DNA from 4 places in the Streptomyces sp. NPDC107654 genome. Region 4 is predicted to be linked to each of the others. Evidence: riboswitches for the same ligand, from Rfam matches in the RefSeq annotation. Region 4 holds a riboswitch; each other region holds the start of a gene.
What was found. A riboswitch is a leader RNA that binds a small molecule or an ion and turns the genes downstream of it on or off. The one in region 4 is predicted to bind cyclic di-AMP.

Region 1 (6,876 bases), on a different contig from region 4:
CCTGTCGTTGCAATCTCCCCTGGAGGTCTCCTTGCACCGCCGCCGTCGCACCGCGCTCGTCCTCACCGCCGCGATCGCCGCCGCGGCGCCCCTGCTGACCGCCTGCGGAAGCGATGCGCATCCGGGCGCCGCGGCCGTCGTCGGCGGGCAGCGGATCACCGTCGGCCAGCTGGAGAACCGCGTCGAGGAGGTGCGGCGGGCCCAGCGGGCCGCGGTGCCGGACGAGACGCAGTACCAGCAGGTCGTCTCCTCCACCAGCGGTCTCACCCGCGACACCCTGCACAACATGGTGCTCGACCGGGTGCTGCACCGCGCCGCGCAGGACCGGGCCGTCACGGTCACCCGCAAGGAGATCCAGCAGATGCGCGCGGACCTGGAGCGGCAGGCCGGCGGCAGCAAGGGCCTGGAGGCGGCCTGGCTCCAGAAGTACGGCATCGCCCCCGCCCGCCTCGACGACAACCTGCGCCTGCAGCTGGAGGCGCAGAAGCTCGCCGAGAAGCTCGGCACCGACACCAGCCGGCCCGCCTTCTGGAAGGCGCTGTCCAAGGCGTCCGAGGAACTCCACGTCGACCTCAACCCGCGCTACGGCACCTGGGACGTGCAGAAGAGCAGCCGGGTGGACGCCGAGACGCCGTGGGTGCGGGAGGTCACGACGGCGGGCGGGCAGCCGGTGACGGCGTAGACCGGTCGTACGATCACGTGATCACAGGATCTCCCGGCCCTGTGGACAACGAGATCCGCTCCCTCGCCGCCGTGGGTTACGTTCGAATCGTGAACGAAACCAGCCCCGAACCCCGCGCCGAAGGCCGCCCGGAGCCCCGCGCCGACGCCCGCGAGGGAGCCCCCGGCCGCATCGTCCTGCTCACCACCAGCCACCGCGTCGCCCCCGGCCTGCTGTCCTGGCCCGCCTGGCAGGCCCTGCGCACCGCCGACACCGTGCTGTGTGCGGACGGCGCCCATCCGCAGCTGCCGTACCTGCGCGAGGCCGGGACAGCGGTGACGGAGGCGTCCCCCACCGCGCAGGAGCTGGTCGACGCCTGCGCCGGCGGGCGCACGGTGGTGGTCGTGGCGACGGGCGAGGGCGAGCCGGCGCTCACCGACGGCCTCGCCCGGCTGGCCGGCTCCGGCCGGGTCGCCATGCCGGAGCTGGAGCTGCTCCCCGCCTCCTACGACCTGCCCGGCGCCCGCCTGCTGGACCTCGTGCAGGTCATGGACCGCATCCGCGCCGAGTGCCCCTGGTCCTCCCGGCAGACCCACCAGGGCCTGGCGAAGTACGGCATCGAGGAGGCCTACGAACTGGTCGAGGCGATCGAGGCCGGCGACCGCGCGGAACTGCGCGAGGAGCTGGGCGACGTCCTCCTCCAGGTCGTCTTCCACTCCCGGATCGCCGAGGAGGACCCGGACGCGCCGTTCTCCGTCGACGACGTCGCCGGCGGCATCGTCGCCAAGCTCGTCCACCGGCACCCGCACGTCTTCGGCGACGAGGAGGCCGAGACCCCGGAGGACGTCAAGGAGCACTGGCTGCGCACCAAGGCCGAGGAGAAGCGGCGCACCTCGGTCACGGAGGGCGTCCCGCTCGGCCAGCCCGGCCTGGCCCTCGCCGCCAAGCTCGCCTCCCGCACCCGCACGGCGGGCCTTGCGGTCCCCCTGCCCCAGGGCGAGGGCATCGGGTACGAACTGCTGGCACTGGCGGTCCGCGCCGAGGCGGACGGCGTCGACCCGGAGGCGGCCCTGCGGGCGGCGGCGCGGGCGTACCGGGACGCGATACGGGCCGCTGAGGGGCTGCCAGGTTGAGAACCCGGGGCGTGGGGCCGGCGTGACGGCCGAGGCGCGGGAGCCGAGGCGCGCGGTGCTGGGCGGGCTCCGCCGCTCACGGCCCGCGGCGCCGCGGGCCGAGGAGGTGCTGGAGCGCGGGCGGGCCCGGCCCCTGCCCCGGAGGCCTGGACGCGGTGAGGCCGGCCGGCCGGATACCGTCGAGGAGTGACCGAGCAGCACAGCCCCGACCAGCCCGCGCCCGCCCTCTTCACGTGGGAGTTCGCAGCCGACCCCTACCCGGCGTACGCCTGGCTGCGCGAGCACGCCCCCGTGCACCGGACGCGGTTGCCGAGCGGGGTCGAGGCCTGGCTGGTCACCCGGTACGCCGATGCCCGGCAGGCCCTGGCCGACCAGCGGCTGAGCAAGAACCCGGCGCACCACGACGAGCCCGCGCACGCCAAGGGCAAGACGGGCATCCCGGGCGAGCGCAAGGCCGAGCTGATGACCCATCTGCTGAACATCGACCCGCCGGACCACACCCGGCTCAGGAAGCTCGTCAGCAAGGCGTTCACCCCCCGCCGGGTCGCCGAGTTCGCCCCCCGGGTGCAGGAGCTGACCGACCACCTCATCGACCAGTTCGCGAAGACGGGGTCCGCCGACCTCATCCACGAGTTCGCCTTCCCGCTCCCCATCTACGCCATCTGCGACCTGCTCGGCGTCCCGCGCGAGGACCAGGACGACTTCCGGGACTGGGCGGGCATGATGATCCGGCACGGCGGAGGCCCCCGGGGCGGGGTCGCCCGGTCGGTGAAGAAGATGCGCGGCTATCTCGCCGAGCTCATCCACCGGAAGCGCGAGGCGCTGCCCGCCGCGCCCACGCCCGGCGAGGACCTCATCTCCGGCCTCATCCGTGCCTCCGACCACGGTGAGCACCTCACCGAGAACGAGGCCGCCGCCATGGCCTTCATCCTGCTCTTCGCCGGCTTCGAGACGACCGTCAACCTCATCGGCAACGGCACCTACGCCCTGCTCACCCACCCCGACCAGCGCGCGCGGCTGCAGACCTCCCTGGCCCGCGGCGAACGGGACCTGCTGGAGACGGGAGTCGAGGAACTCCTGCGCTACGACGGCCCGGTGGAGCTGGCGACCTGGCGGTTCGCCACCGAGCCGCTCACCGTCGGCGGGCAGGACATCGCGCCGGGCGACCCGGTGCTCGTCGTCCTCGCCGCCGCCGACCGGGACCCGGAGCGGTTCGCCGACCCGGACGTGCTGGACCTCGGCCGCCGCGACAACCAGCACCTCGGTTACGGCCACGGCATCCACTACTGCCTGGGCGCGCCGCTGGCCCGCCTGGAGGGCCAGACCGCGCTCGCCACCCTGCTCACCCGCCTGCCCGACCTGCGCCTCGCCGCCGATCCGGCCGAGTTGCGCCGGCGCGGCGGACTCATCATGCGCGGCCTGCGCACCCTGCCCGTCGAGTTCACGCCCACGGCCTGACCACAAGCCCTCCAGGGCAAGATGACAGACGTTCAACTCTGTGATCTTCACGTGATCTGCGCGGCATGAACTTGTGACAAGTGATCGTCTGCCTATACGTTCACCCATCAGCGCGGCGACGGGCTCCATCCGCCGCGCCGGCCCTGCTGTCGCTCGAAAGGCTTCTGCATGCTCTCCGGGAACGGTCGACACCGTCGCCCCCGTCAGGCCCCGGCTCTCCTCGTCGCGGCCGGAGTGACCGGCTCCGCCATCGCCATCCCGCTCCTCGGCGCGGCGAGCGCCAGCGCGGCCGACGGCGGCACCTGGGACAAGGTGGCCGAGTGCGAGAGCGGCGGCTCCTGGAGCGCGAACCCCGGCAACGGGTACTACGGCGGCCTCCAGATCTCCCAGGAGGACTGGAACGCGTACGGCGGCGGGCAGTACGCGGCCAGCCCCGACCAGGCCAGCCGCAACCAGCAGATCGCCGTCGCCGAGAAGATCCTCGCCGACAAGGGCACCACCCCGTGGGCCACCTGCGCCCTGCTGTCCGGCCTGACCACCGACTCGGGCTCCGTGGATGTCGACACGGGCGTCGGCTCCGACGACAAGGGCGGTTCGGGCGGGACATCCGGATCGACCGAGAAGTCCGACACCTCCGGTACGTCCGACCCGTCGGGGTCCTCCGACGACTCCGGTGCGTCAGGTTCGCCGGATTCGCCGTCTTCGACCGGTACCGGCTCCGACGCCGGCTCCGGTTCCTCCGCGGACCCCACGGCCACGCCGACCGGCAAGACGGGCAAGGACGCCGGTGCGGACACCGACTCCACGGGGACCGACACCACCAAGTCCGACAAGTCCGCCTCGCCGGACGCCGGTGACTCCCGGGGGCCCGGTGACGGCTCCGCCCCCGCCACCCCGGAGGCGGGCGTCGAGAACGACCCGCAGCGGGCCGCCGGTTCGTGGAGCCTGGTCGACACCGGGGCGCTCGGTGGCGGACGTCACCGTGGGGCGAGTGCGGACGAAAGCGTGACAAACGGTCAGGACGACGCGTCGGGCCGGCACGCGTCCCGCGGAACGGACACGTACACCGTCCGCCAGGGCGACTCCCTCGTCTCCATCGCCGACTCCCTTGACGTCGACGGCGGGTGGCGCGCGCTCTACGCGGACAACAAGAAGGCCATCGGGTCCGACCCGAACCACATCACCGCCGGTCAGGCGCTGGACGTCGCGGGTGAAACAGACGCGAACTAGGCGGAGTTGACGCCCCATTTGACGCCGTAATGTCCGGTTTGGCGAAAGTGTGGGATGAGTCTCAGAAGCCCTGATCGTCTTTGAAATTCCGCGCGGCGCGTGTCTACGGTCGAGGCCGCTCGTCACCACGAGCCCCGGCGGCCGCAACGCCGAATCCTGCCAGCGGCCACCCGGGAACAGTCGTCGCGTCAAGCGCCGTAGGCAGGAGCGGGGGACCCAAGGTAGGCGCCGGGACCGGCAGTTGAAGCTGGAACCGGCTGGGGGTGAAGCCGCGACTTCCGCGCAAGCGGGAGCGCGGCCGGGCAAACTCAACCGGCCCGAACCCGACAGCTCACCTCGCAGGCGTCGGTGAGGGGATCGATCCATGCTGTTTACCGGCAAGGGCAAGCACCGCCGTCCGTCCAAGGCCGTCCGAGCCGTCGCGCTCGCCGGTGTCACCGGCGCGGCCGTCGCCGCCCCGCTGATGGCGGCCGGCAACGCCTCCGCCGCCACCACCGCCGAGTGGGACAAGGTCGCCCAGTGCGAGTCCGGCGGCAACTGGTCCATCAACACCGGCAACGGCTACTACGGCGGTCTGCAGTTCTCCGCCTCCACCTGGGCCGCCTACGGCGGCACGCAGTACGCCGCCAGCGCCGACCAGGCCTCCAAGTCCCAGCAGATCTCGGTCGCCGAGAAGGTCCTGGCCGCGCAGGGCAAGGGCGCCTGGCCGGTCTGCGGCACGGGCCTGTCCGGCACCCCGTACAACGGCTCCGCCCCGAGCGCCCCCTCGACCTCGGGCGGCACCGGCGGCTCGGGCGGCAGCACCGGTTCGGACGGCACCGCCGCCCGCTCCACCGACCAGCAGTCCACCACCCGCTCCACCACGCGGACCGCCCCGTCGACGGAGAAGACCGTCACCACCCCGACCGGCAAGAAGGTCAAGAAGGGTGACGGCGAGTACAAGGTCGTCGCGGGTGACACCCTGGGAGCCATCGCCCAGCAGCACGGCGTCAAGGGCGGCTGGCACAAGCTGTTCGAGCTGAACAAGGACATCGTCCAGGACGCCAACCTCATCTACCCGGGCCAGCAGCTGCACCTGAAGTAAGAGGAGCGGCCGGCGGACCCCGCGGTCACCGCCGTGCGGGTCCCCCAGGGCCCGCCCGGCCCCCCAAGACCCCGTGCGGGCCACCCCCCGTCCCCACGGGCGCCCCGCCCCGGTGCGTGTTCCCCCGTACGCACCGGGGCGGGGCTTTTTTCTGCCCCGGGAGCACCGAGCTTCCCGAAGCCCTTTGTTTGGCGGCGAAACAAAAGGTACCGTCGGCATGTCCACGGGACGGTCGGTCGGTGGCCGACGCCCCCGGGACGGTTAGGCTCTAGTCGCAAGGCACAGCCGTAAGGCACCCAGCCCCGCACTTCCAGCGTCACATCCAAGAAGGAGATGCTCGTGCCGTCCATCGACGTCGTCGTAGCCCGGGAAATCCTGGACTCCCGAGGCAACCCCACGGTCGAGGTCGAGGTCGGCCTCGACGACGGCAGCACGGGTCGTGCCGCCGTCCCGTCCGGCGCCTCGACCGGCGCCTTCGAGGCCATCGAGCTGCGCGACGGTGACCCGAACCGCTACCAGGGCAAGGGCGTCGAGAAGGCCGTCCTCGCCGTGATCGAGCAGATCGGCCCGGAGCTGGTCGGCTACGACGCCACCGAGCAGCGCCTGATCGACCAGGCCATGTTCGACCTGGACGCCACCGACAACAAGGGCTCCCTCGGCGCCAACGCCATCCTCGGCGTCTCGCTCGCCGTCGCCCACGCCGCCTCCGAGGCCAGCGACCTGCCCCTCTTCCGCTACCTGGGCGGCCCGAACGCGCACCTGCTGCCGGTGCCGATGATGAACATCCTGAACGGCGGCTCGCACGCCGACTCCAACGTGGACATCCAGGAGTTCATGATCGCCCCGATCGGCGCGGAGTCCTTCTCCGAGGCCCTGCGCTGGGGCACCGAGGTCTACCACACGCTGAAGAAGGTCCTGAAGAACAAGGGCCTGTCCACCGGCCTCGGCGACGAGGGCGGCTTCGCCCCGAACCTCGGCTCCAACCGTGAGGCGCTCGACCTCATCCTGGAGGCGATCAAGGAGGCCGGCTACGCCCCCGGCGAGCAGATCGCGCTCGCCCTCGACGTCGCCGCGTCCGAGTTCTACAAGGACGGCTCCTACCTCTTCGAGGGCAAGGAGCGCACGGCCGCCGAGATGACCGAGTACTACGCCGAGCTGGTCGAGGCGTACCCGCTGGTCTCCATCGAGGACCCGCTGTTCGAGGACGACTGGGACGGCTGGAAGACCATCACCGACAAGCTCGGCGACAAGGTCCAGCTCGTCGGCGACGACCTGTTCGTCACCAACCCCGAGCGCCTGGCCCGCGGCAT
Region 2 (6,876 bases), on a different contig from region 4:
CGCGACCGAGGCGAACGGCACGACGGGAGCGGGGGGAGCCGCGGAGGCGGCCGAGTCCGGCCGGCCCGACGCCGGCGCGGGCGGGCGGCACGTACGCGTGGTGCTCGTGGACGACCACCGGATGTTCCGCACCGGCGTCCAGGCCGAGATCGGCCAGACCGCCGAGACCGGGGTCGAGGTGGTCGGCGAGGCCGCGGACGTCGACCAGGCGGTCACGGTCATCACCGCCACCCGGCCCGAGGTGGTCCTGCTCGACGTCCACCTGCCGGGCGGCGGCGGAGTCGAAGTGCTGCGCCGGTGCGCCGCGTTGATGACGGACGCCGAGCAACCGGTCCGTTTCCTCGCGCTGTCGGTGTCGGACGCGGCGGAGGACGTGATCGGGGTGATCCGCGGCGGCGCCAGGGGCTATGTCACCAAGACCATCACCGGCACCGATCTGATCGACTCGATCTTCCGTGTCCAGGAGGGCGACGCCGTCTTCTCACCGCGGCTGGCCGGGTTCGTCCTCGACGCCTTCGCCTCCACCGACGCCCCGCCGGTGGACGAGGACCTGGACCGCCTCACCCAGCGGGAACGCGAGGTGCTGCGGCTGATCGCCCGTGGCTACGCCTACAAGGAGATCGCCAAGCAGCTGTACATCTCGGTGAAGACGGTCGAGTCCCATGTCTCGGCGGTCCTGCGCAAGCTCCAGCTGTCCAACCGGCACGAGCTGACCCGCTGGGCGACCGCGCGCCGGCTGGTCTGACCCCTACGGCCCTGCCCTCGCCCCGCCCTCACCGGACCCTCACGCCACCCTGGTCGCCCCCGCGAACGGCATCTGGTCGATCGGGGCCAGGCGCACCGGTGCCGAGGGGTTCGGGGCGTGGATCATCTGCCCGTTGCCCACGTAGATGCCGACGTGACTGATCCCGGAGTAGAAGAACACCAGGTCTCCCGGCTGGAGTTCGGAGCGGGAGACCCGCCGGCCCGCGTTGATCTGGGCGTAGCTGGTGCGGGGCAGGGAGATGCCGGCGGAGCGGTAGGCGGCCTGGACCAGGCCCGAGCAGTCGAAGGCGTTCGGGCCGGTCGCGCCCCACACATAGGGGCTGCCGAGCTTGCCGTAGGCGTAGGCGACGGCCGCCGCCGCGCGTGCCGTGGGGGCCGGTGCGGACCCGGCCCGCTCCAGGGGCTTCCTGGGGTCCGCGGCCGACCGTGAGGCGTGTGCCCCGCCCGCGCCATCGGCACCGGTGACCTCCGTCCGCTGCCGCGGGGTCAGCCGCGCCAGCAGCCGCCGGGCCTCGTCCAGCTTGCCGGTGACGGTCTTCTTCTGCCGGTTCAGCTCCGCCTGCCGGGACCGCAGCGACCTCAGTTCGATGCGCGCGGCACCGCGCAACCGCTCGATCTCCCGCAGCTGCCGGCGCACTCGTGAGACCGCGGCGGCCTGCCGGTCACCGGCCCGTTCGGCGAACGCGGCGCCGTCCAGATACCGGTCCGGGTCGCTGGAGAGGGCCAGTTGCCAGGCCGGGTCGATGCCGCCGTCGCGGTACTGCGCCGCCGCGAACGAACCCAGCGCCTCCCTGGCCGAGTCGAGCTTCGTCCGCTCGCGGGCCGTCTCGTCCTGGAGCGTGGTCAGCCGCCGCTGGGCCGCGTCCGCCTTCTCCTTGGTCCCGTTGTACTTCTCGGTGGCGGCCTCGGCCTCCCGGTACAGCGTGTCCACCTTGGCCTTCACCTGCGCCGGCGTCAGCCGGGGCTCGGCGTGACCCGTCCCGTCGAAGACCGTCGCGGCGGCCGCGCCCGCCAGGGCGAGCGTGGCCGCCGTCCGGGCCGTATGGCCGCTGAGCGGGCGTTGCGGGGGCTTGCGGTGGGATGCCACCTGGACCGTCACGTCCTTCCGTACGTCTCCTGTGACCGAGCGGTCAGCGCTCCGTGGCGGCCCCGCACAGGGGGAGCGGGCCGTCGCCGGGCCTTTCTCGGCGGTGGTGACCGACTGCCGCTCCCGGTCCGACGGCGGTGGGGGAGGCGGTCACCTGGGGGAGGACGCTAGGCCGGAGAGTGACGACTTGGTAACGCAGTGTGCGGAAGTGGTGCGGACGGTCCCTGAAGTGACCGGATGTGTCCGCGTCGGTGGGTGGCAGTCGTCGCATTTACTGTGCGTGGTGACCGAAGGGCGGAAAGTGGGACTGCTGTGTGCTGTGGGGTGCTAAGGGGCGGATTTATGCAAGGTTCCGGCCCGGTGGCGGAGGCCCGGTGGCTCACGGTTAGGCTCCGGCTCCATGGACGCACTCACCCATCTCTTCGTCGGCCTGCACATCATCGGTATCGCCGCGCTGCTCGGTGGTTTCCTCACCCAGATGAAGGCGATGGGCCAGGGCACGGCCCGGTTCGTGCCCGGGATGCTGCACGGCGCGCTGACCATGCTGGTCACCGGCGTGGCCCTCGTCGGCCTGAACCAGGCCGACGACCACCACGTCAACAACGTCAAGATCGGCGTGAAGCTGGCCCTGCTGATCGTGATCCTCGGCCTGGTCTATGTGAAGCGCGACGAGGAACGGGTCGACAAGGGCCTCTTCGGGCTGGTCGGCCTGCTCACCACGGCCAACATCTTCATCGCCGTCCTCTGGACCTGATCCTCGACGCGCCCCCGTCTCAGCCCGGCCGCACCACGCTGTGGACGGCCGGCTCGCCGGTGCCCGACACCGGTTCCTCGCGGACGTACGCGCCCGGCCTGGGCGCGTGGATCACCATGCCGTCACCCGTGCAGAGCCCGACATGGCGGGCGTCGTCGTGGAAGAAGACGAGGTCACCGGGGCGGGCGTCGGCCGGCGCGACCGGGGTCCCGGCGCCGGCCTGCTCGCGGACGGTGCGCGGCAGGGTGACGCCGGCCGACTTCCAGGCGGCCTGGGTGAGGCCCGAGCAGTCGTAGGAATCCGGACCCGCCGCACCCCACACGCACGGCTTGCCGAGCTGGGCGCGGGCGAACGCGATGGCCTTCCTGGCCTTGGTCGCGTACGTCCCCGAGGGCGCGGCGGCGGCCTGGACGATTCGCTCGGACAGCAGCACGCGCGCGTGGGCGAGCTTTTTCCGCACGGCGGCCTTGGCCGCCTTGGGGCCGGCGCCGGCGCCCTGCGGGGTGGTGGGGGCGGGGGCTGCCGCGGTGTGGCGGGCGTGAGCGGCCTCGGCGGCCTGAGCGACGACCCTGGTGGTCCGGGTGGCCTGAGCGGGTGGGGCGGCCGATACGGCTGCGTCGCGGGCGTCGGCGGAGGCGGTGAGGCTGCCGGCTCCCACGGGTGCGAGGGCGGCCGTGTCCGGCACGGGCGGAGCGACGGGCGTACGGCGAACAGGCGGCGTGAGAGCCGTACCCCCGGTGCGCGTGGTTCCGCCGGCGAGCGTGGCCCCGGCGGCCGTGGTGCCTGCGGCCGCAGCGTGGCCGTCCTCGTCCCGGCCGGTGCCTCGCTGGGCCGGGATCATGCCGCGCAGGCCGGGAAGCGCGCGGTGCCGGGCGCGCCGGGCGACCTCGTCCCGGAGCCGCTGAAGGCTGTCGGCGCCGTGCCGAGGAACGTCCGCCCCGGCCGCCCCGGCGCCCTCCGCGACCCGGTCGCCCCGCGCACCCCGCCCGCCGGACCGTTCGACCCACCCGGCCCGGCGCTCGGCCTGCTCGGTCCGCCCGGTCCCGCGCTCGGCCCCTTGAGCAGGTCCGTTCCCTCGCCCATCCGGCCCGGTCCCGCGTTCCGTCCGCCCGGTCCCGCGCTCCGCGCGGGCGGCCCCCCGGTCCGACCGTCCGCCCCACTCCCGGCCCGCGGCGGACGCCTCGGCCGCCGACTCCGCTCTGCGGTACAGATCCTCGATCTTGCGCTCGACCTCCTCCAGGCTCGGCCTGCCGTCACCGGCCGCCGGCGCGGCTTCGGCGGTCTGGGACAGGACGGCCACCGAGGTGAGGGCGGCGGTGGCGAGGGCGGGGCCCGCGAGGGCGGGGGTGCGGATGCCCGCTCCCGGGGTTCCGCCGGGGCGCGGCTTGCGGTGCGACGCCAAGGGAGGCGACTCCTTCCCGTGCTGCCGCCTACCGGGTTAGCTGTCGGGTTCGGGCGGGATGCTCGGAAGGGTTGCCCTACGGCGTCGTCCCGGGCGGGAGTCGGCCGATTCACCCCAGGATCGGTGGGTCCCCGGCTCCGGGCACCGTGCGGGGCGCGCCGGACTCGGCGGAGGCCGCGCGGCCCGGCGAGGTTCGCCGGAGAGGGGTCGTGCGGCCTGACGGCAACCTAGCCAACTCGTGTGTCTTCTGTGAAGGTTGGTGCGCGGTATGTCCGATACATTTCCGTGACCTCGAGGCGGTTTCATGTGTCCGTGACCGGGTGCTTCCCGTGCGTGAGCAGGGGAAAGGCGTCGTAGGCGGGAAGACGGACGCTCCGGCGACGGTGGCGGGTTCCGGGGACGGGGACCGGTTGTCGGTGGGGCGCCCTAGACTCGGAGAGCGATGAGCAGCCTCTTTGACGACAGCTTCCTGGCGGACCTCCAGGCCCCTCGCGGGCACGAGGAGGAGCCCCCGCCGCCGCCCGAGGACGACCACGCTCCGGAGCGGGTTCCGGACGACCTGTTCGGCGGGAAGTTCGACGTGCCACCGGACCGGGACGCGTACTACCGCGACGGCGCCCCCCGTCCCGCGCTCGACCCGGCGGCACTCCTGGAGGGGCTGAACGAGAACCAGCGCGCCGCGGTCGTGCACGCCGGCTCCCCGCTGCTCATCGTCGCCGGTGCCGGCTCCGGCAAGACCCGCGTGCTGACGCACCGCATCGCGTACCTGCTCGCGGAGCGCAACGTCCACCCCGGCCAGATCCTCGCGATCACCTTCACCAACAAGGCCGCGGGCGAGATGAGGGAACGCGTCGAGCAGCTCGTCGGCCCGCGCGCGAACGCGATGTGGGTGATGACCTTCCACAGCGCGTGCGTGCGCATCCTGCGCCGGGAGAGCAAGAAGCTCGGCTTCACCTCGTCCTTCTCGATCTACGACGCCGCCGACAGCAAGCGCCTGATGGCCCTGGTCTGCCGCGACCTGGACCTCGACCCCAAGCGCTTCCCGCCCAAGTCCTTCAGCGCCAAGATCAGCAATTTGAAGAACGAGCTGATCGACGAGGAGGACTTCGCCGCCCAGGCCACGGACGGCTTCGAGAAGACCCTCGCCCAGGCCTACGCCATGTACCAGTCGCGGCTGCGCGAGGCGAACGCGCTGGACTTCGACGACCTGATCATGACGACGGTCAACCTGCTGCGCGCATTCCCGGACGTCGCCGAGCACTACCGCCGCCGTTTCCGGCACGTCCTGGTGGACGAGTACCAGGACACGAACCACGCCCAGTACGCGCTCGTGCGCGAACTGGTCGGCACGGGCGAGCGCGCCGCGGAGGACGCCGACACCCCGCCCGGCGAGTACGACGTCCCGCCCGCGGAACTCTGCGTCGTGGGTGACGCGGACCAGTCGATCTACGCCTTCCGGGGCGCGACGATCCGCAACATCCTCCAGTTCGAGGAGGATTACCCAAACGCGACGACGATCCTTCTGGAGCAGAACTACCGCTCCACGCAGACCATCCTGTCCGCCGCCAACGCGGTCATCGAGCGCAACGAGTCCCGCCGCCCGAAGAACCTGTGGACCAACGCCGGCCAGGGCGCCCGGATCACCGGGTACGTCGCCGACACCGAGCACGACGAGGCCCAGTTCGTCGCCGAGGAGATAGACCGCCTGGTCGACGCGGGCGACGCGCGCGCGGGAGACGTCGCCGTCTTCTACCGCACCAACGCCCAGTCCCGTGTCTTCGAAGAGGTCTTCATCCGCGTCGGCCTGCCCTACAAGGTCGTCGGCGGGGTCCGCTTCTACGAGCGCAAGGAGGTCCGGGACGTCCTCGCCTACCTGCGCGTCCTCGCCAACCCGGAGGACTCGGTGCCGCTGCGCCGCATCCTCAACGTGCCCAAGCGGGGCATCGGCGAGCGCGCGGAGGCGATGATCGACGCCCTCTCCCAGCGCGAGAAGATCAGCTTCCCGCAGGCCCTGAAGCGGGTGGACGAGGCGTACGGCATGGCCGCGCGCTCCACCAACGCGGTCAAGCGGTTCAACACCCTGATGGAGGACCTGCGCACCATCGTGGAGTCCGGCGCGGGTCCGGCGACCGTCCTGGAGGCGGTCCTCGAACGCACCGGCTACCTGGCCGAACTGCAGGCCTCCACCGACCCGCAGGACGAGACCCGGATCGAGAACCTCCAGGAACTCGCCGCCGTCGCCCTGGAGTTCGAGCAGGAGCGCGGTGAGGGCGAGCAGAGCACGCTCGCCGACTTCCTGGAGCAGGTCGCCCTGGTCGCCGACTCCGACCAGATCCCCGACGAGGAGGACGGCGACGGCGTCATCACCCTGATGACCCTGCACACCGCGAAGGGCCTGGAGTTCCCGGTCGTGTTCCTGACCGGCATGGAGGACGGCGTCTTCCCGCACATGCGCGCCCTCGGCCAGACCAAGGAGCTGGAGGAGGAGCGGCGCCTGGCCTACGTCGGCATCACGCGTGCGCGGGAGCGGCTGTACCTCACGCGGTCGGCGATGCGCAGCGCCTGGGGCCAGCCGTCGTACAACCCGCCCTCCCGCTTCCTGGAGGAGATCCCGCCCACCCACGTGGAGTGGAAGCGGACGGGGGCGGCGGCGCCGGTGTCCTCCGGGCCGGCGTCCGGGATCGCGGCCTCGCTGTCCTCGACGCGGTCGCGTTCCTCGGCGTCCGGCGCGTCCGGGTTCGCCACGCGGCGCACGGCGGAGAAACCGGTGGTCGGGCTGGCCGTCGGCGACCGGGTCACGCACGACCAGTTCGGGCTCGGCACGGTCGTCGCGGTGAAGGGCACGGGCGCCAACGCGGAGGCGACGAT
Region 3 (6,876 bases), on a different contig from region 4:
CCGCCAGGGCCTCGCCGACGAGCTGCAGCTGGTGCTCGCCCCGCTGTTCGTCGGCGACCCGGCGGCCCCGCGCCTGTTCGGACCCGGCGGCTACCAGGCCGGACGCCTGCGCCTGCTCGACACCCGCCGGATCGAGGACGTCGTCCTCATGCGGTACGTGCCCACCGCCCCCGGCACCGGCCCGCTGTCCACCGCCGCCGACCGCCACTGGCTGCGCACCGCCTGCGAACTCGCCACGCTGTGCCCGCCCTCGCAGACGGCGTTCAGCGTCGGCGCGGTCGTGGTCGCCGCCGACGGTACGGAGCTGGCCCGCGGGTACTCGCGCGAAGGCGCCGATCCCGTGGCCCACGCGGAGGAGGCTGCCCTCGCCAAGATCGATCCGGCCGAGCCCCGGCTGTCCGGCGCCACCGTGTACAGCAGTCTGGAGCCGTGCGCCCGCCGTGCGTCGCGTCCGGCGCCGTGTGCCGAGCTGATCCTTCGGGCGGGGGTGCGCCGGGTGGTCACCGCCTGGCGCGAACCCGACACGTTCGTCGCCTCGGCCGACGGCACGGGCGTGCTGACCGCCGCAGGCGCGCAGGTCGTCGTACTCCTCGAGCTGGAGGATCTCGCCAAGGCGCCGAACGCCCACCTGCCGTGAACGCCCCGGCCGTCCGCCGCCGGCCGCGTCGCGGGCGCGGCGGGGGCGGAAACACCCAGGGCCCGGAATCCTTGGGATTCCGGGCCCTGGGCCTTCAGTAGCGGGGACAGGATTTGAACCTGCGACCTCTGGGTTATGAGCCCAGCGAGCTACCGAGCTGCTCCACCCCGCGTCGTTGTGACTCCAGTGTACGTCATTCTCGGGGCCGCTCGCACACCCCTTTGGTCCACAGCGGTAGCCGCCCGCTCCGGGGCCCGGAAACCTGGAGGCACGTCGGACATGTGGGAGACACGCGGTGCGCCCTGGACAGGTGGAGGAGAGCCCGTACGCCAGGGCGGGAGGCCGGTTCCCCGGTGACCCCGTGCCCGCCCCGGGCCTCGGCGCCGGGCCGGTGCCGGTACGGGCCCGGCGCCGTCCGAGCCCGCGTGCGCAGGCCCGCGCCCTGCCGGCCCTGCTGATCGTCTGCGGAATCGGCTACGGCCTGCTCACCCCGCAGCAGTTCACCCCCGTACCGTTCTTCACCGCGGCCCCGCTGATCGCCGCGCCCCTCTCCTCGCTGCGCACCACCGTGCTCACCGGCCTCGCCTCCCTCGCCGCCGCCTACGCCGTGCACGCCGACGCGGGGGTCCATCCGGCCGTGGGCACGCTCACCGACGTGGTCACCGTCGCCACCGTCGCCCTGCTGGCCGTCGCCATCAACCGGGTCGTCCGCCGCGGTGACCGGAAGCTCGCCTCGGCCCGGGAGATCGCCGAGGCCGCCCAGCGGGCCGTCCTGCCGGACCCCGACCCCCGGATCGGCGGCTTCGAGATCGCCGCCCGGTACGAGGCGGCACGGCAGGACGCGTTCATCGGCGGCGACCTGTACGCGGTGCAGGACACCCCGTACGGCGTCCGGCTGGTCGTCGGGGACGTGCGCGGCAAGGGCATGGGCGCGGTCGCCGCCGTGGCCGTGGTGATCGGCGCGTTCCGGGAGGCGGCCGAGCAGGAGGCCACGCTGGAGGAGGTGGCCGAGCGGCTGGAGCGGGCACTGGCCCGTGAGGGCACCCGGCGCGACGGGATCGACGCCTTCGAGGGGTTCACCACGGCGGTCCTCGCCGAACTCCCGCACGGCGACGGTGTCGTACGGATCGTCAACCGCGGCCACCCGCCGCCGCTGCTGCTGCACGCCGACGGCACCCTGCGCGTCCTGACCCCGGGCGAGCCCGCGCTGCCGCTCGGCATGGCCGGGCTGGGCCGGTGGCCGGACCGGGCCGCCGAGGCCGCCTTCCCCGGCGGCGCCACCCTGCTCCTGTACACCGACGGCCTGTCCGAGGCCCGGGACGCCCACGGCCGCTTCTACGACCCCGAACGGCGGCTCGCCGGGCGCGCCTTCCCCGGCCCGGCCGCGCTGCTCGAACGGCTCGCGGCCGAGGTGCGCCGGCACTCCGGCGGCGGCATGACCGACGACATGGCGCTGCTCGCCGTGCGGCGTCCCCCACGGGACGTCACCGACGGTGAGTGCGCGAGCGCCGTACGCATAACATCTGAGTCACCATCAAAACCTGAAGTGACTCCTGAACACTGCTGAAGGCCGGTCAACTCGCCGGGTTTGGCGGAGTAATGGGTGATACATCCGCCGGTAAAGACCTTAATGATCAAGTCGAACGGCTTGGAAAGTGACTGTCGGGTCTATTAACGTTCGATAACGCAGCGCGGTCGTCCCAGCCGTCACAAGAGGCGGCTCCGTGCGCACGCGCCGAATCCCGCAAGGGAGCCGGGGAACCACCATTCTGGGGTGAATCACGCGGGTACCGCCGTGAACTCATGGAGTCCACGACCGGTATACGCGCGTAGGAGACCTTCCTGCTCCGAACCCGTCAGCTAACCCGGTAGGCGGAGGAAGGAAAGGAGCACGCCCGCGTGGCGTCCAACCGGCCTGTCCCCGAAGCCCCGTTCATACCGGCACAGCGCGACGACGAGACGTTCGGCCACGTCGCCCGCCGCGCCGAAGAGGGCCCGTGGGAGGAGTGGAACCCCACCGCGGAATCCGTCGCCCCGGTCCGCGGCCGGCACCGCGTCGCCAAGCAGCGCGGCGGCTTCGCGCGCAGCTCCACCGTCCTCGGCGTCGGCGTCATCGCCGCGGTCGGCGCGGGCGGCATGGCCAGCGCCAACACCGGTAAGCCACCGGTCTCCCTCTCCCTGCCCGACATGCCCTCCGTCGGTTCCCTCTTCGACGACGGCTCCGCCGACACCCAGGCCGCCGAGGCCGGCACCACCGCGCTGAGCAGCGTCGGCGTGACCACAGCCGACGGCGAGGACAGCACCGACGCGGGCGAGGCCCTGCGCAACCGGATCATGGCCCAGGCCGAGCAGCAGCAGGGCCAGGCCGAGAGCAAGGCCACCGCCGTCGCCCTCGCCACCGCCGAGAAGCAGGCCGCCGACGCCGCCGCCAAGGCCGAGAAGCAGGCCGCCGCCAAGGCCGCCGAGGCCAAGGAGGAGGCGGAGGCCGCCGCCGCGAAGAAGGCCGAGAAGGAGCGGCTGGCCAAGCTGGCCGAGCAGTACACGCTGCCGACCTCCTCGTACACGATCACCTCGACCTTCGGCCAGGCCGGGTCGATGTGGTCCTCCGGCCACCACACCGGCCTCGACTTCGCCGCCCCCACCGGCACCCTGATCAAGGCCGTCCACAGCGGCACGGTCACCGAGGCGGGCTGGGCCGGCGCCTACGGCTACCGCACGATCCTCACCCTCGACGACGGCACCGAGCTGTGGTTCTGCCACCAGTCCTCGATCAGCGTCACGGCCGGCCAGAAGGTCTCCACCGGCGAGGTCATCGGCCGCGTCGGCGCCACCGGCAACGTCACCGGCCCGCACCTGCACCTGGAGGTCCACCCCGGCGGCCAGCCCACCGGCATCGACCCGATGGCGTGGCTGCACGGCAAGGGCCTCACCCCCTGAGCGATCCCCTCCGCCGAAATCCGGCGCCGGTGGCGGAATGCGATCATCCGCCGCCGGCGTTGACATGACGTATGACGTCACTACGTAAACTCGGCACTTCCGACCTCGAGGTCTTCCCGCTCTCCCTGGGCGGCAACGTCTTCGGCTGGACCGCCGACGAGGAGACCTCCTTCGCCGTCCTGGACGCCTACAGGGCGGCCGGCGGCAACTTCATCGACACCGCCGACGCCTACTCCGCCTGGATCGAGGGCAACCAGGGCGGCGAGTCCGAGACGATCATCGGCAAGTGGGTCAAGGCCCGCGGCAACCGCTCCGACGTCGTGATCGCCACCAAGGTCAGCCAGCACCCCGAGTACCAAGGACTGTCCGCCGCCAACATCAAGGCCGCCGCCGACGCCTCCCTGCGCCGCCTGGGCACCGACTACATCGACCTCTACTACACCCACTTCGACCAGCCCGAGGTGCCGGTCGAGGAGATCATCGGCGCGCTGGACGAGCTGGTGAAGGCCGGCAAGGTCCGGCACATCGCCGCCTCCAACATCGGCGCCGAGCGCCTGAAGGCCTCCCTCGACTTCTCCGACCGCGAGGGCCTCGCCCGCTACGTCGCCCTCCAGCCCCACTACAACCTGGTCTCCCGCGACACCTACGAGGGCCCGCTGCAGGACCTCGCGGCCCGGGAGGGCCTCGCCGCGGTCCCGTACTTCGCCCTCGCCGCGGGCTTCCTCACCGGCAAGTACCGGCCCGGCACGACCGTGGACAGTGCCCGCGCCGGCCGGGCCCGGGAGTACGCCGGCTCCGAGCGCGGCCAGAAGGTCCTGGCGGCCCTGGACGAGGTCGCCGCGGCCCACGAGGCCCCGGTCGCCACGGTCGCCCTGGCCTGGCTCGCCGCCCAGCCGACGGTCACCGCCCCCATCGCCTCGGCGCGCACGGTGGAACAGCTTCCGGCGCTGCTCGGGGTGGCCGGGCTGAAGCTGACGGAGGCCGAGGTGGCGAAGCTGACGGAGGCGTCGGCGTAGGTCCGGAGGCTACGACCGGTAGGGGTTGTACGCGGGGTACGGAGCCGCTGGATGGCCGTACCCGTACCCGTATCCGTATCCGTACGTGTAAGGCGCCGGCCCCGCGTACACCGGCCGTACCGGCACCGCCGCGCGCGCCGCGTACTCCAGCGCCGGCCGGGCCAGGTGCCGGCGCTTCCACAGCTCGTCCAGCAGCTCCCGCTCCCGGACCACGAAGTCGGCGCCGGACCTCCCCGTGCGCCCCCGGTGCCGGAGGAACGCGAGCGAGGTGGCGTAGCCCTCGTACCGCGCGACCTCCCGCGCCGCCGGGCGCCCGTGGTGGTGCCGGGCGTAGTCGCGGGCCATCCGCCGCGCCCGCATCGACCCGAGCGCGAACGGCTCGGCCGGTCCCAGCCAGCCGGCCGGCACATAGGCCGACAGCTCCGCCCGCACGGTCCGCAGCTCCCGCTGCCGGGTCCGGATCGCGAGCCAGGTCAGCAGCGCGAAGGCGGGCACCATGAAGGCGCCGTAGACGGCGAAGAAGCCGTACTCGCCGAAGGTGGAGGAGCTGTTCCACAAGGCGTGCATGCCCATCGCGAGCAGCAGTCCGCAGACCGGCAGCAGGGCCCGCCGCACGTGCTGCCGCTCGACGGACAGCGCGGCGAAACCGAACCCGATGCCGGTGAGGACGGTGAAGAGGGGGTGCGCGAACGGGGACATCACGATGCGCACGAAGAAGGTGGCGGCGGTGACGGAGGCGATGCCGCGGTCGCCGGTGAGCTGGTCGGTCCCGAAGGCCGTACCGAGATAGAGGATGTTCTCGGTGAACGCGAACCCGGTGGCGGTGAGGCCCGCTATCACCACGCCGTCCACGATCCCGGTGAAGTCGCGCCGGCGGAAGAGGAAGACCAGCAGCACGGCGGCGGCCTTCGCGGACTCCTCCACGATCGGGGCTATCACGGTGGCGCCCAGCGTGTCGGCGCTCGCCGGGTCCGCGGTGGAGGTGGCTATCCACTTGGTCGCGAAGCTGTTGGCCACGATGGCCATGAGCGCCGCCGCACAGGCGCCCCAGGCGAAGGAGAAGACCAGGTTCCGCCAGGGGCCCGGCTCCACCCGGTCCAGCCACCGGAAGGCGGCTGTCAGCCAGGGCACGGGCAGCACGGCCAGGCCGAGCCCGACGAGGAAGCCCTCGGTGCCGGTCTGCCGCCGTACCAGGGCGAGGATGACCAGCCCGGACAGCGCCAGCAGGCTGCTCAGCGCCCCGTACCGCACCCACCGGCGCTGCCACCAGTGCGGGTGGCGGAGCACACCGTCGCCGGGGCTCGGGGGACGCGTCGGAAACGGGGGACTGGTGGCCACGGCATCGACCCTAACGGGGACGGTACGAGGGGCTGGGGCGGATCAGCGGTCCTGCTCGGCGGTCCTGTGCGGTACGCGCCGGAACAGCAGGTCGTTCACCACATGACCCTTGTCCAGTCCCTGCCCCTCGAAACGGGTCAGCGGACGGAACGCGGGGCGCGGGGAGAAGCCGCCGTCCGGCCGGGTGTTCTCGAAGTCGGGATGCGCGGTGAGCACGTCCAGCATCTGCTCGGCGTACGGCTCCCAGTCGGTCGCGCAGTGCAGGAGCGCGCCGGGCCTCAGCCGGGTCGCGGCGAGCGTCAGGAACGCGGGCTGGATGAGCCGCCGCTTGTGGTGCCGCTTCTTGGGCCAGGGGTCGGGGAAGTAGACGCGCAGCCCGTCCAGCGCGTCCGGGGCGAGCATCTCCCGGAGCAGGATGATCGCGTCGCCGTTGGCGACCCGGACGTTGGACAGACCGTTCCGCTCGGCGAGGCCGAGCAGGTTTCCCTGGCCGGGGGTGTGCACGTCGACGGCGAGGATGTTGGTGTCCGGGTCCCCCGCGGCCATCTGCGCGGTGGCCTCGCCCATCCCGAACCCGATCTCCAGCACCACGGGACGGTCGTTGCCGAACAGTTCGGCGAGGTCGATCACCCGCTGCCCGTCGATGTCCAGCCCCCACTTCGGCCACAGCCGCTGCAGCGCGTCGGCCTGCCCGGCCGTCACCCGGCTCCGGCGCGGCTGGAAGCTGCGGATCCGCCGCTCGAAGTGCGACCCGGCGGGATCCGCCTTGGGCCCGTCCGGAAAGCGCGGCTCTCCCTTGGCCCGGGAGTGCCGGACGGGGGCACCGGGGGTGTGGGGGGCCGCGGAGGCGGCTTCGGGGGCGTTGAGGAAGTCAGACACAGTACGACCGATTTTACGGCGCTCCCCGCGGGAACCCGGTCAGCCGAGGTCCCCCAGCATCTCCAGCAC
Region 4 (6,876 bases):
TCGGCGTCCTCCGGCGAGCCCTCGCCGATCGCGGGGATCGCCGTCACGACGACGGCGTCGTTCGTGTCGTCGGCCAGCGCCGCGGCGAGCGCCCGGTGGAAGTCCTCCGGCCTCGCCCCGGTCGTCAGGTCCACCGGCCGGGCCGGCCTCAGCCCCTCGGCGAGGCACCGGTCGTAGGTCAGCACGCCCAGCGACTCGGAGTTGCCGAGGATGGCCACGCGCGGACCCGTGGGCAGCGGCTGGCGGGCGAGGAGCAGCCCCGCGTCGACCAGCTCGGTGATCGTGTCGACACGGATCACGCCGGCCTGCCGGAGCAGCGCGGAGACGGTCGCGTACGGCAGCCGCGTCGCCCGTACCGCGTGCCCCTGCGGTGCCGTGCCGGTGCCCTGCACCACCACGAGCGGCTTGGCCGCGGCCGTCCGCCGGGCGAGGCGGGTGAACTTGCGGGGGTTGCCGATGGACTCCAGGTACATGAGGACGACGTCGGTCTCGGGGTCGTCGTACCAGTACTGCAGGACGTCGTTGCCGGAGACGTCGGCGCGGTTGCCGGCGGACACGAACGTGGAGACGCCGGTGACGCCGGTGACCCCTCCGCCGCGCCGGTGCAGCCGGGACAGCAGGGCGATGCCGATGGCGCCGGACTGGGCGAACAGCCCGATGCGGCCGGGGCGGGGCATCTCGGGGGCGAGGGAGGCGTTCAGCCGGACGCCGGCGGCGGTGTTGATGAGCCCGAAGGCGTTCGGGCCGATGATCCGCATGCCGTACGCGCGCGCGGCCCGCACGAGGGCGCGCTGCCGCTCGCGTCCCTCCGACCCGCTCTCGGCGTATCCGGCGGAGAGCACGACCAGTCCCTGGACGCCGTGTTCACCGCACTCGGCGACCACGGCGGGCACGTGCTCGGCCGGTACGGCGACGACGGCGAGGTCGACCGGCGCGTCGATGTCCCGCACCGAGCGGTGCGCGGGCACCCCGTCGACCTCCTCGAGGTCTTCGGGGAAGGCCTTGTTCACCGCGTACAGGCGGCCGGGGTAGCCGGCGTCGCGGATGTTGCCGAGGACGCCGCGGCCCACTCCGCCGGGGGCACGGCCGACGCCGACGACGGCGACGGAGCCGGGCGCGAGGAGCCGCCGTACCGACCGGGCCTCGGCGCGCTGCTCCCGCGCGTGCTGCACGGCGAGGGAACGGTCGGTGGGTTCGAGGTCGAACTCCAGGCGGACGACGCCGTCCTCGAAGCTGCGGTTCTGGGTGTAGCCGGCGTCCGTGAACACCTTGATCATCTTGTTGTTGGCGGGCAGCACCTCGGCGGCGAAACGGCGGATGCCCCGCTCGCGCGCGACGGCCGCGATGTGCTCCAGCAGCGCGGAGGCGACCCCGCGGCCCTGGTGGGCGTCCTGCACCAGGAAGGCGACCTCGGCCTCGTCGGCGGGCGCGGACGCGGGCAGCCCGTCCGTGCCGATGCGGTCATAGCGTACGGTGGCGATGAACTCGCCGCCGATGGTGGCCGCGAGTCCCACCCGGTCCACGAAGTCGTGGTGCGTGAAGCGGTGGACGTCCTTGGCGGAGAGCCGTGGGTACGGCGCGAAGAAGCGGTAGTACTTCGACTCGTCCGAGACCTGCTCGTAGAAGCTGACCAGGCGGTCGGCGTCATCGATGGTGATGGGCCGGATGCGCGCGGTGCCACCGTCGCGCAGCACCACGTCCGCCTCCCAGTGGGCGGGGTACTGGTGCCGGTCCTGCCGGTCCGCCGAGGTCTGCATGGGCCCCAGAGTACGGCTCGCGTACGACAACGGCGCGAGGCAGTCTGTGGGGGACGGAGGAGCCGGACCGAGGCCGCGGTCCGGCGCCACACCGAGAGGGGACGCGGGTCCTCTCCGGGCACGCTTCACGATGTGGGAAACTGGTCTAGACAACCCTGAACACCGAAGGGCAGCAACACATGGCTGAGCGCCGCGTCAACGTCGGCTGGGCCGAGGGCCTCCACGCCCGCCCCGCCTCCATCTTCGTCCGAGCCGCCACGGCCGCAGGCGTCCCGGTGACGATCGCCAAGGCCGGGGGCAACCCCGTCAACGCGGCCTCCATGCTGGCCGTCCTGGGCCTGGGTGCCCAGGGTGGCGAGGAGATCGTCCTCGCCTCCGACGCCGAGGGCGCGGACGCCGCCCTCGACCGTCTGGCCAAGCTGGTCTCCGAGGGCCTGGAGGAGCTGCCCGAGACCGTCTGAGCGAGCCGTCGCGCAGAGCACCGGAGCCGCGTCGCCTTTCGGGGCGGGGCGGCTTCGGCGTATCCGGGCACAGCCCGGCCTTCGTTCCGTCTATTCGCCGCCCATTTTACGCGCTCGGCCGGTTCCTTAATTCCGGGCGCGATAAACAAGGGCAGCCGAAACACCCCGCCCGGACATACATTGTCTTTGTATACGGCGCCCGTGTTAATGCCGCGAACCCGACGTGTGTACGGGGTGTTGCGAAGTCCTCACACGCTCGGCCGCCACCGAAAAGCGCAGTCGACGGGCGTCCGCCGCCCGCTCGGCGTGCAGGGTCGTGAGCGCCCGCGCGCGCTCGGCGTCCCCGCGTGCCACCGCGTCCACGATCGCCCCGTGCTCCGCCCAGGACTCCACGGGGCTCTTCGGCGCCTCCACCGTGTACATCCAGGCGATCTTGTACCGCAGCCGCGTGAGCGTGGAGGTCAGTGAGGGGCTGCCACAGGCCTGGGTGAGCGTCTCGTGGAACCAGCCGCCCAGCGAGCGGAGATCCTCGCTGCCGCCCCTCCTGGCCCGCTCCTGCCCCAGCCGGACCAGGCCGCGCAGCACCTTCAGATGGGCCTCGGTCCGCCGCCGGGCGGCCCGGGCGGCGCCCAGCGGCTCCAGCAGCATCCGCATCTCCAGCAGGTCGGCTGCCTCCTGCTCGGTCGGCTCGGCCACGCACGCGCCCGCGTGCCGGCGCGTCACGACGAACCCCTCGGCCTCCAGGGTCCGCAGGGCCTCGCGCACGGGGACGCGCGAGACGCCGTACCGGCGGGCCAGGACTTCCTCGGTGAGCCGGCTGCCGCGCCCGTGGACGCCGGCGACGATGTCGTCCCGGATCGCCGTGCACACCGAATGCGCCGGAATACGCATGACCGACCTCCGCCTCGATCCCCGTGAAACGCCGACGAAAGACGTGTACGCCGACGATGGACGGGTGTTTCCGTGACTCTATTCCAATGAGCCGGAATTTCCGACGGCGGGCGGCGATCCATGGATATTTTTTGGTCAGCACATCCGGCGGACACAGTGAAGAACGGCGAAAGCCCCGGCTCGATGAGCCGGGGCTTCGGACAGCCGTGCGGTGGCGTCAGATGTTCACGCCGTGCCTGCGGAGGTAGGCGACGGGGTCGACGTCCGAGCCGTACTCGGGGGACGTGCGCGCCTCGAAGTGCAGGTGCGGGCCGGTGACGTTGCCGGTGGCGCCGGACAGGGCGATCTGCTGGCCCGGCACGACCTTCTGGCCCACCGTGACGCCGATGGACGACAGGTGCCCGTACTGGGTGTACATGCCGTCGGCCATCCGGATCACGATCTGGTTGCCGTACGCGCCGCCCCAGCCGGTGGAGACGACCGTGCCCGAACCCACCGCGTGGACGGCCGTGCCGCTGGCCGCGTGGAAGTCGATGCCGGTGTGCGAGCCGGAGGACCACAGGGAACTGCTGGCCTGGTAGGCGGTGGAGACGTACGAGTGCGCGATCGGGGCGACGAAGGTGTTCAGCAGCTTGCGCTCCGCCTCGCGGGCGGCACGGGCCTTGGCCGCCCGCACCTCCTCGGCCCGCTTGGCGGCGGCCTTCGCCGCGGCCTCCTCGGCCGCCTTCTGCTCGGCGGCCTGCTGCTGGGCGGCGGCCTGCGCGTCGATCTGCTCGGGGACGTCCTCGGTCACGGCGAGGACGGGGACGAGACCGGTCTGCTCCGCGGAGTTCTCGGCGGCGAGCGCCGGGGAGGCGGCGAGGGTGCCGATGACACCGGTGGTGGTGAGGGCCGCGACGCCGGCCGCCTGAGCCGTGGTCCGCTTGACCCGGCCGGGCTTGCGATGCTTCCCGGTGGCGCACATGAACGCCATGAAGTGGCTGGTCCTTTCCTTCCCTCTCGCCTACCGGGTTAGCTGACGGGTTCGGAGCAGGAAGGTCTCCTACGAGCCCCCTCGCAGCCGCGCGGGCGCCCGATTCACCCCAGGGACGGTGGGTCCCCGGCTCCCCTGGCTCGCGCCGTACGGGGACTCGGCGATGACTGTCCGGTGCCGCGGGTGCGGCGCACTGCCTGACGAACAGCCCGGACGACGCTACGGCGGCCCGCTTTCAATCCTCAAACGGATCCGGGTTTTTGTAGCGCATCCCACAGGGCAGACAGGCAACCTCCGCCCCAAAACGGGCATCTGAGGGAGCGAGTGGAACAGCGGGGCCCTGACGACCCGTAGGTCGCCAGGGCCCACGCGCGCGCGGCGCTACTCGGCCGCCACCACGGTCACTTCGCCGATGCCGAGCGCCTCCACCGGCGCCTTGATCTGCGAAGCGTCACCGACGAGGACGGTCACCAGGCGGTCCACGGGGAAGGCGTTCACGACGGCCGCGGTGGCCTCCACCGTGCCCGTGGCGGCCAGCTGCTGGTACAGCGTCGCCTGGAAGTCGTCGGGCAGGTGCTGCTCGACCTGGTCGGCCAGCGTGCTCGCGACGGCCGCCGCGGTCTCGTACTTCAGCGGGGCCACGCCGACGAGGTTCTGCACGGCGACGTCCCGCTCGGCGTCGGTCAGGCCCTCCGCCGCGACGGTCCGCAGCACCTTCCACAGGTCGTCCAGCGCCGGGCCGGTGTTCGGCGTGTCCACGGAGCCGCTGATGGCGAGCATCGCCGCGCCCGTGCCGTCGGGCGCGGACCTGAGGACCTGCCCGAAGGAGCGCACGCCGTAGGTGTAGCCCTTCTCCTCGCGCAGGACGCGGTCCAGGCGGGAGGTGAGGGTGCCGCCGAGGCAGTACGTGCCGAGCACCTGGGCGGGCCAGACGCGGTCGTGCCGGTCGGGACCGATCCGGCCGATGAGCAGCTGCGTCTGGACGGCACCGGGCCGGTCCACGATGACCACGCGCCCGGTGTCGTCGGCGGTCACCGGCGGCACCGGCCGGGGCTCGCCCGGGGTGCCCGTCCAGGCGCCCAGGGTGTCGCCGAGCAGCTCGTCCAGGTCGATGCCGGTCAGGTCGCCGACGACGACCGCGGTGGCCGTGGCGGGCCGCACATGACGGTCGTAGAAGGCGCGCACGGCCGCCGCGTCGATCTTCTCGACCGTCTCCTCGGTGCCCTGGCGCGGCCGGGACATGCGCGAGGTGGCCGGGAACAACTCCTTGGAGAGTTCCTTGGCCGCGCGGCGGGCGGGGTTGGCCAGCTCGTGCGGGATCTCGTCCAGGCGGTTGCGGACGAGCCGCTCGACCTCGCCCGGGGCGAAGGCGGGCGCGCGCAGGGCGTCGGCGAGCAGGCCGAGGCCCTTGGCCAGGCGGGAGGCCGGGACCTCCAGGCCGAGCCGGACGCCGGGGTGGTCGGCGTGGGCGTCCAGGGTGGCCCCCGCACGCTCCAGCTCGGCCGCGAACTCCTCGGCGGAGTGCTTGTCGGTGCCCTCGGAGAAGGCCCGCGCCATGATCGTGGCGACGCCGTCCAGGCCGGCCGGCTCGGCGTCCAGGGGCGCGTCCAGCAGCACCTCGACGGCGACGACCTGCTGGCCCGGGCGGTGGCAGCGCAGCACGGTCAGGCCGTTGTCGAGCGTGCCGCGCTCGGGCGCCGGGAACGCCCACGGCCTGGCCTCGCCCGGCTGCGGCTGGGGGTGGAAGTCCATCGTGGCGAGCTGGGTCACTTGGCCGTCTCCTCGTTCTCGGTCTCGTCGCGGCCCGCCTCCACGGTCGCTTCCTGCTCCGGGTCCTCGGGAACCCCGGCGTCCGGGACTGCCTCAGGGGACTTCGGCTCGTAGACGAGGACCGCGCGGTTGTCGGGCCGCAGACGGGCCTTGGCCACCTCCTGGACCTCCTCCGGGGTCACCTCCAGGACGCGGTTGACGGCGGTCAGGGCGAGCTGCGGGTCGCCGAACAGGACGGCGTACCGGCACAGTTCGTCGGCGCGGCCGGCGACCGTGCCGAGCCGGTCCAGCCACTCGCGCTCCAGCTGGGCCTGGGCGCGCTCCATCTCCTCGGGCGTGGGGCCCTCCGCGGCGAACCGGGCCAGCTCCTCGTCGATGGCGGTCTCGATGACGGGCACCTCGACGTCACCGGAGGTCTTCACGTCCAGCCAGCCCATGGAGGGCGCGCCGGCCAGGCGCAGCAGGCCGAAACCGGCCGCGACGGCCGTACGGTCGCGGCGCACCAGCCGGTTGTACAGGCGGGAGGACTCGCCGCCGCCGAGGATGGTCAGGGCGAGGTCGGCCGCGTCGCACGCGCGCGTGCCGTCGTGCGGGAGCCGGTAGGCGGCCATCAGGGCGCGTGCCGGGACCTCCTCCACGACGACCTCGCGCTTCTGCTCGCCGATGACGTCCGGGAGGGATCCGTCGCGGGGGGCGGGCTTGCCGTCGTGGGACGCGATGGAGCCGAAGTACTTCTCGACCCAGGCGAGGGTCTGCTGGGGGTCGATGTCACCGACCACGGAGAGCACCGCGTTGTTCGGCGCGTAGTAGGTGCGGAAGAACTGGCGGGCGTCCTCCAGGGTGGCCGCGTCCAGGTCCGCCATCGAGCCGATCGGCGTGTGGTGGTAGGGGTGGCCCTCCGGGTAGGAGAGGGCGGTCAGCTTCTCGAAGGCGGTGCCGTACGGCACGTGGTCGTAGCGCTGGCGGCGCTCGTTCTTGACGACGTCCCGCTGGTTCTCCATGGACTCGTCGTCCAGGGCGGCCA

Region 1: another riboswitch for cyclic di-AMP. It lies ahead of ACZ7N4_RS11110 (transglycosylase family protein); the one in region 4 lies ahead of ACZ7N4_RS16950 (M23 family metallopeptidase).
Region 2: another riboswitch for cyclic di-AMP. It lies ahead of ACZ7N4_RS08630 (C40 family peptidase); the one in region 4 lies ahead of ACZ7N4_RS16950 (M23 family metallopeptidase).
Region 3: another riboswitch for cyclic di-AMP. It lies ahead of ACZ7N4_RS33905 (M23 family metallopeptidase); the one in region 4 lies ahead of ACZ7N4_RS16950 (M23 family metallopeptidase).

Annotation. Positions count from the first base shown of each region.
Region 1 covers NZ_JBVKBI010000005.1:103,912-110,787, reverse strand. The annotation lists gene ACZ7N4_RS11130 (SurA N-terminal domain-containing protein) at 32-682, shown strand; gene ACZ7N4_RS11125 (nucleoside triphosphate pyrophosphohydrolase) at 772-1,794, shown strand; gene ACZ7N4_RS11120 (cytochrome P450 family protein) at 1,981-3,252, shown strand; gene ACZ7N4_RS11115 (transglycosylase family protein) at 3,421-4,482, shown strand; cyclic di-AMP (ydaO/yuaA leader) riboswitch at 4,666-4,842, shown strand; gene ACZ7N4_RS11110 (transglycosylase family protein) at 4,847-5,566, shown strand; gene eno (phosphopyruvate hydratase) at 5,906-6,876, shown strand, end outside.
Region 2 covers NZ_JBVKBI010000004.1:76,124-82,999, forward strand. The annotation lists gene ACZ7N4_RS08615 (LuxR C-terminal-related transcriptional regulator) at 1-745, shown strand, start outside; gene ACZ7N4_RS08620 (C40 family peptidase) at 785-1,852, opposite strand; gene ACZ7N4_RS08625 (hypothetical protein) at 2,253-2,606, shown strand; gene ACZ7N4_RS08630 (C40 family peptidase) at 2,626-4,008, opposite strand; cyclic di-AMP (ydaO/yuaA leader) riboswitch at 4,019-4,188, opposite strand; gene pcrA (DNA helicase PcrA) at 4,451-6,876, shown strand, end outside.
Region 3 covers NZ_JBVKBI010000029.1:19,481-26,356, reverse strand. The annotation lists gene ACZ7N4_RS33920 (dihydrofolate reductase family protein) at 1-637, shown strand, start outside; tRNA gene ACZ7N4_RS33915 (tRNA-Met) at 736-809, opposite strand; gene ACZ7N4_RS33910 (PP2C family protein-serine/threonine phosphatase) at 933-2,204, shown strand; cyclic di-AMP (ydaO/yuaA leader) riboswitch at 2,361-2,527, shown strand; gene ACZ7N4_RS33905 (M23 family metallopeptidase) at 2,537-3,574, shown strand; gene ACZ7N4_RS33900 (aldo/keto reductase) at 3,646-4,590, shown strand; gene ACZ7N4_RS33895 (PrsW family intramembrane metalloprotease) at 4,600-5,928, opposite strand; gene trmB (tRNA (guanosine(46)-N7)-methyltransferase TrmB) at 5,971-6,807, opposite strand; gene lhgO (L-2-hydroxyglutarate oxidase) at 6,847-6,876, opposite strand, start outside.
Region 4 covers NZ_JBVKBI010000008.1:221,913-228,788, forward strand. The annotation lists gene ACZ7N4_RS16935 (bifunctional acetate--CoA ligase family protein/GNAT family N-acetyltransferase) at 1-1,757, opposite strand, end outside; gene ACZ7N4_RS16940 (HPr family phosphocarrier protein) at 1,937-2,218, shown strand; gene ACZ7N4_RS16945 (GntR family transcriptional regulator) at 2,423-3,109, opposite strand; gene ACZ7N4_RS16950 (M23 family metallopeptidase) at 3,327-4,082, opposite strand; cyclic di-AMP (ydaO/yuaA leader) riboswitch at 4,095-4,255, opposite strand; gene ACZ7N4_RS16955 (M16 family metallopeptidase) at 4,464-5,852, opposite strand; gene ACZ7N4_RS16960 (M16 family metallopeptidase) at 5,849-6,876, opposite strand, start outside.